Regions from separate parts of the Paenibacillus sp. JNUCC31 genome, predicted to be linked through region 1. Evidence: riboswitches for the same ligand, from Rfam matches in the RefSeq annotation. Region 1 holds a riboswitch; the other holds the start of a gene.
What was found. A riboswitch is a leader RNA that binds a small molecule or an ion and turns the genes downstream of it on or off. The one in region 1 is predicted to bind FMN.
Positions count from the first base shown of each region.

Region 2: another riboswitch for FMN. It lies ahead of JNUCC31_RS32080 (DMT family transporter); the one in region 1 lies ahead of ribD (bifunctional diaminohydroxyphosphoribosylaminopyrimidine deaminase/5-amino-6-(5-phosphoribosylamino)uracil reductase RibD).

Region 1 covers NZ_CP062165.1:730,696-736,283, reverse strand. The annotation lists gene lysA (diaminopimelate decarboxylase) at 1-1,257, shown strand, start outside; gene JNUCC31_RS03090 (peptidylprolyl isomerase) at 1,480-1,911, shown strand; FMN riboswitch at 2,059-2,224, shown strand; gene ribD (bifunctional diaminohydroxyphosphoribosylaminopyrimidine deaminase/5-amino-6-(5-phosphoribosylamino)uracil reductase RibD) at 2,588-3,691, shown strand; gene ribE (riboflavin synthase) at 3,732-4,400, shown strand; gene JNUCC31_RS03075 (bifunctional 3,4-dihydroxy-2-butanone-4-phosphate synthase/GTP cyclohydrolase II) at 4,452-5,588, shown strand, end outside.
Region 2 covers NZ_CP062165.1:7,327,721-7,333,308, reverse strand. The annotation lists gene JNUCC31_RS32095 (amidohydrolase family protein) at 1-1,028, opposite strand, end outside; gene JNUCC31_RS32090 (CGNR zinc finger domain-containing protein) at 1,243-1,803, opposite strand; gene JNUCC31_RS32085 (DinB family protein) at 1,940-2,437, shown strand; FMN riboswitch at 2,521-2,674, shown strand; gene JNUCC31_RS32080 (DMT family transporter) at 2,819-3,799, shown strand; gene JNUCC31_RS32075 (amidase) at 4,000-5,496, shown strand.

The DNA.
Region 1 (5,588 bases):
AAAGAACAATTCGGAACTCCACTCTACGTTGTGGACGAGCAACTGGTTCGCGAGCGCTGCAGAGAGTACATGGAAGCATTCCGTGCTTCCGGACTGGGCTTTCAAGTTGCTTATGCAAGTAAAGCATTCTGCGTAATGGCCATGTGTGCTCTTGCTGCGGAAGAAGGACTTTCATTGGATGTTGTATCCGATGGTGAATTATTCACTGCACTGCAAGCTGGCTTCCCGGCAGAGCGTATTCACTTCCACGGCAACAACAAAACACTGGAAGAAATTGAAATGGCGCTTGATGCTGAGATTGGCTGCTTTGTTGTGGATAACTTTAATGAACTGCACCTGCTGCAAGCCGTAGCGGCAGACAAAAATCGTAAAGTAAACATTTTGCTTCGTGTGACGCCTGGTGTTGAAGCGCATACGCATGAATATATCTCCACAGGACAAACCGATTCGAAATTTGGATTCGATATCGGGAACGGAACTGCATTCGAAGCGATTGAACTTGCTTCCAAGCAGTCGAACTTAGTTTTACTCGGTGTGCATTCACACATCGGATCGCAAATCTTTGAAGTTGAAGGCTTCCAAATGGCCATTCAGCGTGTTGCAGAGTTTGCAGCTGATGTTCATGAGCGTCTTAACGTTGCTTTCAAAGTGGTTAACCTGGGCGGCGGCTTTGGCATTCGCTATATTGATGGAGATACCCCGCTTGAAGTTTCACAATACGTAAAAGCCATCACCGATGCGGTTAAAAATCATTTTGCCCAAATCGGCTATGCCGTACCTGAGATCTGGGTTGAACCAGGCCGCAGCATCGTGGGTGAAGCGGGAACAACACTCTACACCGTTGGAACAAGCAAAGACATTCCAGGGGTTCGTAAATACGTGGCTGTTGATGGCGGGATGACAGATAATCCGCGTCCGGCACTGTATGAGTCCAAATATGAAGCAGTACTTGCCAATCGTGCGAATGAGGCTGCTCAGGAAACGGTATCGGTTGCTGGTAAATGCTGTGAGAGCGGCGATATGCTGATCTGGGATCTGGAACTGCCCAAAGTACAAAGCGGCGATCTGCTCGCAGTAGCATGCACAGGCGCGTACAATTACTCCATGGCAAGTAACTACAACCGGATTCGTCGTCCGGCAGTAGTATTTGTCAAAGACGGTCAAGGGGATGTTGTGGTACGCCGTGAGACGTATCAGGACATTATCCAGAATGACCTCGTTCCTGAGCGTATTGCTAAGCAGCCTGTAACTCGTTAATTCGAGAACGATGCTGAATTGTTAATAAAGAAGACAAAAAAGGAGTGCTCCTTTTTTGTCTTCTTTGCATCTATAAGGCTGGATTTTTTAAAAAATCTTGCTGATTATTTTGCGATCCATCCATTTTCGGTGTACACTAAGAAAAGTGCTATAAAGCTTGACCCAGGGTCAATGCGTTCTGGCACCATTAACGATGGTCAATACGAAAGGAGTCATTTACATATGGCGAAACAAGCGAAAATCAAAATGGCAAACGGCGGAGAAGTTCTGATCGATCTGTTCGATCAAGAAGCGCCAAACACAGTAGCAAACTTTGAGAAACTGGCTAACTCCGGTTTCTACAATGGTCTTACATTCCACCGTGTTATTCCGGGCTTCGTTGCTCAGGGCGGATGCCCTAACGGTACCGGTGCAGGTGGCCCTGGCTATACAATCAACTGTGAGATCAACCCGAACAAACATGAGCGCGGAACATTGGCTATGGCACATGCAGGCCGTAACACAGGCGGAAGCCAGTTCTACATCTGCTACCAACCGCAACCACATTTGGATGGTCAACATACTGTATTTGGTAAAGTAACCAAAGGTATGGAGTTCGTAGATGCTTTTGAAGGTAAAGACAAAATGGAGACTGTTGAAGTTGTAGAAGCTTAATCAGGATCTCTGTAAGGAAACCGTTTCGCTTTGGCGAGACGGTTTTTTATTACACTTAGCTTATTAAAAGTTAGTATGTGACAAAAAGGAACAAAAAATAATTGATTTTTTGACATTAAAGTGCTAACATCCAATTAATAACGAAAGCGAATCCTTCAGGGCAGGGTGTAATTCCCTACCGGCGGTGATGCAGTCGTGTGAGGATGTCAATCCAGCACGAAGTGCAAAGTCCGTGACCCGTCTGCCCGTGGCAGATGGCTGATCTGGTGTAATTCCAGAACCGACAGTATAGTCTGGATGGGAGAAGGAGAGGGTGCAGTCCTAACGGGCCGCATTCCGCAGTATTGTTGCTGTACAGTTTTTGACGAATTCATTTTCTGTGCAGGGAGAAATCCGGTTACATTCGGAAATCTTCATACATATGCCACATCATAGAAGCTCTTTACCTGTAAATGAAGTTCATTAAGGTATGTGTCTGCTTTCACTTGCCTGAAATGAAGTTTTTGGGCGAAGTGTTTTTGGTACTGTATCAATAGTATTGCTGATGACACATGTCTCTCATCATCCCCATCGAACGGATTGTTCGACGGGGATTTTTTAATAGATATGGAACATGCCTCTCTGTTGGAAGGGAGGTCAATACAATAACTCAGATTTTAACCGTGGGGTGAACGGATTGGAAATGATTAATGATGAATTTTATATGGCGCTGGCGTTGGATATGGCAGAACGGGCACAAGGACAGACAGGAATTAATCCGGTTGTAGGTTGTGTCGTTGTGAAAGAGGGGCGTATCGTAGGCCTGGGAAGTCACCTGAAACGGGGGACGGGCCATGCAGAGGTACATGCACTGAATATGGCGGGCAGCGATGCTGAAGGCAGTACAGTGTATGTTACACTCGAACCTTGCAGTCACTATGGTAAGACCCCTCCTTGCAGCGAACGTCTCATTCACGAGAAAGTGAAACGTGTCATTGTATGCTGTGAAGATCCGAATCCGCAAGTTTCCGGCAGAGGCATCAGCATGCTGCGCCAACAAGGGATTGAAGTTGAAGTGGGTGTCCTCCGTGAGCGCGGCAGACGGATGAATGAAAAATTCATTAAATACATTACAACAGGTCTTCCCTTTGTAACTTTAAAGACGGCTACTACTCTTGATGGCAAAATCGCTACTCGTAGCGGTGACAGCAAATGGATCTCTAACGAGCCGGCACGCGAGATTGTGCATGCTCTACGTCATCGTCATCAAGGAATTATGGTTGGTGTGGAAACTGTAATTGCTGACAATCCGGAGCTGACCACTCGTCTGCAGGTGGAAGGGATCAGCCCGGTGCGGATCGTTGTGGATTCCAAGCTGCGTCTGCCTGTAGGCTCCAAAATGGTTAAGGATGGCCTAGTACCAACTTGGGTGCTTACAACGGATGAAGCAAGCACTGAAGCAGCTGAGCGTTTGGAAGCATACGGTGTGGAGATTATTCGTTGTGGACCTGGACCGCGTGTAGATTTGCTGAATGCACTCAGCAAGCTCGGTGAACGTGAGATTGGTTCAATCCTGCTTGAAGGCGGAGGCACACTGAATGGGGCTATGTTGGAAGCTCGGTTGGTAGACCGACTGCTTATGTTCATTGCTCCGAAAATTGTCGGAGGATACGATACACCAGGCAGTTTCCGCTTCGAGGGTGTGGAGCGCATGAGTCAGGCCATTCAACTGCATCAGCTGGAAATTGAGCAAGTTGGAGATAATATCAGCATTGGCGGAATTCCGGTTTGGCCAGAATAAATACATTTATGTTAACGAAATAAATAAAGGAGGCGGCAGCATGTTTACCGGTTTGGTGGAAGAAGTCGGTCAGATCCGGCGCATAGGTCGGAAAGGCGAAGCGATGGTCCTGAATATCGGAGCTTCCGCCATCATGAATGACTTGAAGATTGGCGATAGTGTTTCTGTAAACGGGGTATGCTTAACTGCAACAACCCTGGAGGCCGGTGGGTTTACAGCTGATGTAATGCCCGAGACATACCGCCATACCAATCTTAGTCAATTGCAATCCGGCAACAAAGTCAATTTGGAGCGAGCCATGCTGTCTGGTGGACGTTTTGGCGGACATATCGTTCAGGGTCATGTAGATGGCACTGGCGTTATTGGCAGCATTACACGTGACCAGAATGCGATTGTTTTCGAGATCAAACCTGATGATACGCAATTGTTTAAATATCTGATACCCAAAGGGTCCGTAACCCTGGATGGAATTAGTCTAACAGTTGTGCATACTTCACAGACTGCATTCACTGTGTCCATTATTCCACATACCATTGGTGAAACGGTATTAAATGTCAAAAAGACGGGTGATACCATCAATATTGAATGTGATATTTTGGGCAAATATGTGGATCATCTGCTGCACTACGGTAAGGGACATCAGGAGACTGGTGCAGGCAAGCCGAAAAGTATCAGTGAGGATTTCCTAGCTAATCACGGATTTGCTTAACTAATTGTTTGAATACAAATATAATTTGAAATGGAAACTGGAGGGGGACTTATGTCAGGAGAACAATCCATTCTGAACCCTATAGAAGAAGCGATCTATGATTTAATGCGGGGGAAACCTGTCATTGTGGTAGATGATGAGGACCGGGAGAATGAAGGCGATTTTATCGCATTGGCCGAGAAGGCTACACCGGAAGTAATCAATTTTATGATTACCGAAGGCAGAGGTTTGGTATGTGTTCCCATCACGCAGCAGCGTGCGGACGAACTTAATTTGAAACCAATGGTTCAACAAAATACGGACTTTCATGGAACGGCATTCACCGTTTCGGTAGATCATAAAGATACGACAACTGGCATCTCGGCACATGAACGTTCCATAACAGTGAAGGGCTTGATCGATCCAGAAGCGAAAAGTGGAGATTTCCGCAAGCCGGGGCATACGTTCCCGCTTATCGCGAAAGACGGGGGTGTCCTGCGGCGTGCCGGACACACGGAAGCAGCTGTGGATCTCGCTATTATGTGCGGCTCATACCCGGCCGGTGTCATCTGTGAAGTGATTAAGGAAGATGGTACGATGGCCAGACTTCCAGATCTTCAGGAGATTGCCCGTAAACATGATCTGAAGCTCATAAGTATTCAGGACATGATTCGTTACCGGAATGAAAAGGAAAAGCTCGTTCAACGCGAAGTCGCTGTGCGTATGCCTACGGATATTGGCGAATTCCAAGCGGTAGCCTATACCAATGCGGTGGATAACAAAGAGCACGTAGCTTTGGTTAAAGGAGAGATTGACGGTTCGAAGCCTGTGTTGGTCCGCGTGCACTCTGAATGTCTGACAGGGGATGTATTCCATTCTCATCGTTGTGACTGTGGTCCGCAGTTCGATGCAGCCCTCAAACAGATCCATGAAGAAGGTAATGGCGTTCTGCTCTACATGAGACAGGAGGGCCGTGGCATTGGATTGATCAACAAACTCAAAGCCTACAAGTTGCAAGAAGAAGGTCTGGACACCGTAGATGCCAATCTGAAGCTTGGATTTGCTGCTGATCTTCGTGATTACGGCATTGGTGCCCAAATCCTCAAGGATCTTGGCGTTCGCCAAATCCGGTTATTAACCAACAACCCGCGCAAAATTAAAGGGCTTGAAGGCTACGGGCTGGAAGTGGTAGAACGAGTACCGATTCAG
Region 2 (5,588 bases), 950 kb from region 1:
AGCTCCCCCGGCATTTCACCCTCTCGCAAGAGCTGTTCATTCATTCTGGAACGCTCTGCCTGAAGTGCGAATTTCATCTGGGAGAACATATCCCCGCCTGTTGATGTTACAACGTCGACTCCAAGCGTTGGGGTTCCCCCATGTTCAAGAAAATAACCCGTTGCGGGATATCCATGCCCCATCATCATTTCCACTTCCGGTGTGACCGACAGTGAGGCACCGCTATCGGCCAACATTTTATACTCATCCGTTTCCATCGTGTTTCCGTGGACTATATTCAGAGCGGGGCTCAGTAAACCAGCCTCATACAATTTACTCACCGAACGATCTACAGATCCCCAGCTGCCAAATCCAACATGCATTGAACATATCGCATCCAGTTCCTGAGCCAGCTGAATTTCCTTCACAGTGGTATCCCAATGGCTGAACTCCGGACCACGAATGGCAAGACCGAACGTAAGTAACTGATCCTGTGAGGAGAAATACTGTTCCTTGACCCTTCTCACATCATTCGAGTAGGTTAGATGGCTTTCTCTGTTCCAGTAGGGTGTCTCCCCCGGTACGCCATGAGCGAAAACCGATCGAATGCCCGCATCCTGAAGTCCGCGAATCAGTTCATCTGTGTGCTCTGGGGAATACGGCATACTCCAGTCAAGTACCGTGGTCACTCCAGCATTAAGCGCTTCCAAAGAACCCAGCAAATTGGCGATATAGCTGTCTTGTGGCCGGAGTTTGCTTCCCATCGCTCCATAGTAGAGATTTTGCAGATAGACCGGCAGTGACCAATTGGTGCCCGCTGTTTTGACAAGCGACTCCCACATATGCCGGTGAGTGTCGACGAATCCAGGGAGTATGATCATCTCTGATGCATCTATCACTTCCGCTTTCGTACAATTCAGGTCGGGCTGGATGGCAGTAATAAGAGAATCCTCAATCAGAACGTCCGCCCTCTTATACTGACCCACCGACGAATCCATAGACAGTACACAACCGTTCTTCAGTAGATAACTTGTCCTCACAAGACACATCTCCAATCATTGTTTTTTTGTTGGATATACGCTTGAAATACGGTTATTACCTGAATAACAAACTGAAATATTTTAAGTACATATACATTATATAGAAACTAATGGAAATATTCAATTTCTGAAGTTGAATATTTCCATTCCAGCATGTTTCTGGCTCAATTCAAGTGTTCTCCTTGCTTAACGAACAAAAAACCTTACTTTCTGGTACATCATCTTACTCCTTCTGCTGAGCCACCTTCTTTTTCGCCCGAAACCTTCTAACTTTCATTAAATTGCCGCACATCTTATCATCACAATATTTCTGGGTGCGACTGCGCGTATCATCATAGAAAATCCAGCGACAATCCGTATTATCGCAGATCCGAATTCTTCCCCCATCCCCTTCAACCACGGTGATGGCAAAATCAGCAGCGACCTCTGCCATGACCTGCTGCCAATGACCTTGTACAGGAATTAGCGAAAGTTCGAGTCCTTCATTTGCAGAGTTCAGTCTTCGGATCACCTGTCCTTCAGCCATCTTGCCGTTAAGCCATTTTTGATCTTTGTCTGTTAAAGATTCTCCGGCAGATAAACGAGTCGCAAGCGTCTGCAATTCATTTCTGAAAATTCTCATGACACTCTCTTCTTCAGGAGTTGCGGGTATAGATGCGCTCATTTTCCATTGTTCCAGAAAACGTTGCTGCCACTCTTTTTTGCCAAGCCTGTCCTCCGAACGATCCCCACCACGCCAGTCATGATAATCACTATTCACAAAATCAGTCCATAGTCTATCCATACGTACCTCCACTAAAATGTAACCATTTAAATGAATAAAGATAGTTACAACCAATCAAATTTGGGTTATATTAATTGTAACCACATTCAAGTACTTTAGCTAGTTACTACGAAATTCATTTTAGGGAGGAAAATCAATGACTACAACGGCAAAAGATCTATTGCTCATTCAGAAAGATGACACCTGGGATCAATGTAATTGGATTGTGCCTTTATCCAAGGCGCTCGAAGGACTAACTGCTGAACAAGCAGCCTGGGTTCCATCATCCGGTGGATTAAGTATCTGGCAGTTGGTTAACCATATGTACTATTATAATCAACGCTTGTTGAATCGCATTCAGGGTGTAACCCCCTCTGGTACACCTGCCGAAAACAATGAGTCCACCTTCGGTGATCCCGGGGACCCTTCCGATATCAAAGGCTGGAGTAAACTTATGCAAGACACAACTCAATTAGCAGGGCAGCTCCGTGATCAGCTTGCTACATTACAAGAATCCGATCTCGAAGCTCCTTACATGAACTCCGATGAAAAATGGTCACATGCACTTGCCCGCTGGGTCCTACACGATGCCTATCATGCTGGCCAGATTGTACTGCTGCGTAGGCAACAAGGAAGTTGGAATATTATATTCTAAAAAAACACTTGAACTGCTAGCGCTTACAGGAATAAGATGAACTTATTAATGTTACAGCTTGTTCAATACACTATATAATTGAATAGGATCTTCGGGGTAGGGTGCAATTCCCGACCGGCGGTGATGTTCTTATAGAACCAGCCCGCGACTCGCTGTTTGAACAGACTTTGCATATTCAGCGACTGACTTGGTGTGACTCCAAGGCCGACGGTACAGTCCGGATGAGAGAAGATCAACACATTGGCATGCCTTTACGGGAAGTCTTATTTCCTTACGACATGTCCATGATTGAGCCCCCGTTTATTTGGTGTATACCAAAACGGGGGCTTTTGTCGATTTTGCCAACTGAAGATTCCGTGTTCTGACGAAGGAGTCCTGAATATGGAAAAGACCCAATCTGCATCAACAATTTATCGTAAGGAACGAAGTAATACCGGATTTTGGCTGGTTGTTCTCGGCGCTGCCCTTTGGGGTGTAGATCCGTTATTCCGCATTATTTTGCTCAAAACGATGACTTCCACTCAGATTGTGCTTGTGGAACATATCATTGTCAGCCTGGTGGCGATTCCCGTGCTGTGGAAGTTTCGGGCCGATCTGAAAAACCTGCGTGCCCGCCACTGGATTGCCGTGATTTTTATCTCCTGGGGTGGATCAGCGCTCGCCACGGTATTATTCACACTAGCGCTCACACATAATGATCCCAACACCGTTTTATTGTTGCAAAAGATGCAGCCGCTATTTGCGATTGTTCTGGCAAAGCTGCTGTTGAAGGAAACATTACCACGTCGCTTTGGCGGACTGTTTATCATTGCACTTGCAGGAACATATCTACTGACGTTCGGATTCACCCTTCCTCTTGGGAACTGGGACAACTGGGTTCATGCAGGCAGTCTGCTCTCGCTGGGCGCTGCTGCCTTATGGGGAGGTTCAACTGTTATGGGCAGGTTGATGCTGGGACAAACCCGTTATGAAACGGTCACCTCCCTGCGATTTGTCGTAGCCTTGCCACTGCTGATCTTTATGACATGGAACGAGGGCGCTGCATGGACCTTCCCTTCCGGAACAGGCGAACAGGCAGCTGTGGCACTCAATATTCTGGGCCAGGCATTGTTGCCAGGGTTACTGAGTCTTCTGTTATATTACAAAGGGCTTTCTTCCACCAAAGCCTCTGTTGCCACGCTCGCGGAACTTAGCTTCCCGATGGCTGGGGTGCTGGTTAACTGGATTGCTTTCCGTACATTGATTACCTGGGAGCAGTTGGTTGGATTCATTCTCATCTGGGTTGCGCTGTTCGCCATCTCCAAACAGCAGGAACGCTCATCGACTCCGGCTGACGCTGCACCAAAGCTTCGTACAGATTGAATGCATCATATATAGAACGTAAATATAGTAAAAGCTAAAGACAAAAGCACTGGTCGTCCGAATGGATGAACGGTGCTTTTCGATATATGAGTATATGAACTAATCTCAGATTCTTTTTTTCTGTATGTTTTTATCAACTGCAATGGTACGATGAGATATGGATAATATAGATGAATTATATTCAGAGAGGAACGATCATCATGTCTTCATTTTCATATACTTCCTACGATGCCGTAGGTTTGGCAGAACTGATTCGATCCCGGGAGGTTTCCCCCGTTGAATTACTGGAAGCGGCGTTTGTACGCATGGAAGAAGTAAATCCTCAGGTTAATGCGGTGGTACGTACATATGAGACACGAGCACGTCGGGAAGCAGGCCTTGTTCGTCCGGGGGAACAACCATTCGCCGGCGTCCCCCTGCTCTTAAAAGATATTTCTCAATCCCTGGAGGGAGAAATCCTGACTTCAGGCTCCCAACTGTTCAGCAAGCATCGCGCAATCCGCAATTCGAATTATGTCACTAGACTCCGTGAAGCAGGATTTATCATCATAGGGCACACCAATACACCGGAGTTTGGCTTGAAAAATATTACCGAACCCCGCCTGCATGGCCCAAGTCGGAATCCCTGGAATATCCATCACACACCCGGCGGTTCAAGCGGGGGTGCCGCTGCCGCTGTAGCTTCAGGCATTGTTCCTCTAGCCGGGGCCAGTGACGGCGGCGGTTCAATCCGCATTCCCGCTTCCTTCAGCGGGTTGTTTGGACTAAAGCCCACCCGTGGGCGCACACCCGTGGGCCCCGGTGTTGGCCGTCAATGGCAGGGGGCATCTATTGACTTCGCCCTATCCCGTTCTGTTCGGGACAGTGCTGCGCTGCTTGATACGCTGCAAGTCATTCAGGCTGAGGCAGCGTTTCATACTCCTCTTTTCCCAGGGAGCTACCTTGCTGATATGAATTATCCACATCAACGTAAACTGAAGATTGCATATACGACAGATTCACCCGTAGACACACCTGTTAGTGAAGAAGCCAAAGAAGCCGTCTACAAGCTTATTCGCTGGCTGGAAGAACAAGGTCATCACGTTGAAGAAATGCTTAGTCCGGTCAATGGAGTCAAGCTGATGGAGAACTATTACATGATGAATAGCGGCGAAATGGCTGCGATGATTTCTTCCATGGAGCGATCCATGGGCAGAGTGCTAACATCGGATGACATGGAGATTGAATCCTGGGTTCTGGCTGAAGCCGGCAAAAAAGTATCTGCTGCGGAATTCGTACACAGTCTCGCCGAATGGGATGTTGCTGCAGCTCAGATGTCTACATTGTTTGAGCGCTATGATTTCTTTGTGACCCCCGTCAATGCTTTTCCTGCGCCCGAGGTCGGAGAATTGACGCCTCATGACGAACAGATTCAGAACCTGATGCGCATCAGCGAATTGAACAATAACGAGCAGCAGCAATTAATATACGAGATGTTTGAGCCCAGTCTCACGTATACACCGTTCACTCAACTCGCCAATCTCACAGGACAACCTGCTATGAGTGTACCACTTCATACAACTGCAGAAGGCTTGCCCATGGGGGTTCAAGTGATGGCGACCAAAGGACGTGAAGATTGGCTGCTCCATCTGGCTGGCCAGCTTGAAGCCTCAGAACTCTGGATCGGGATGAACGGAAATCCGTTGTTTCCAGCATAAATACTCAATACGCCACGATCTCGCCAGCAGACCTGTACTGCTGGCTTGTTTAATTTTAAATCGTAAAAGGAATAGATCTCAGTAATGGTTTA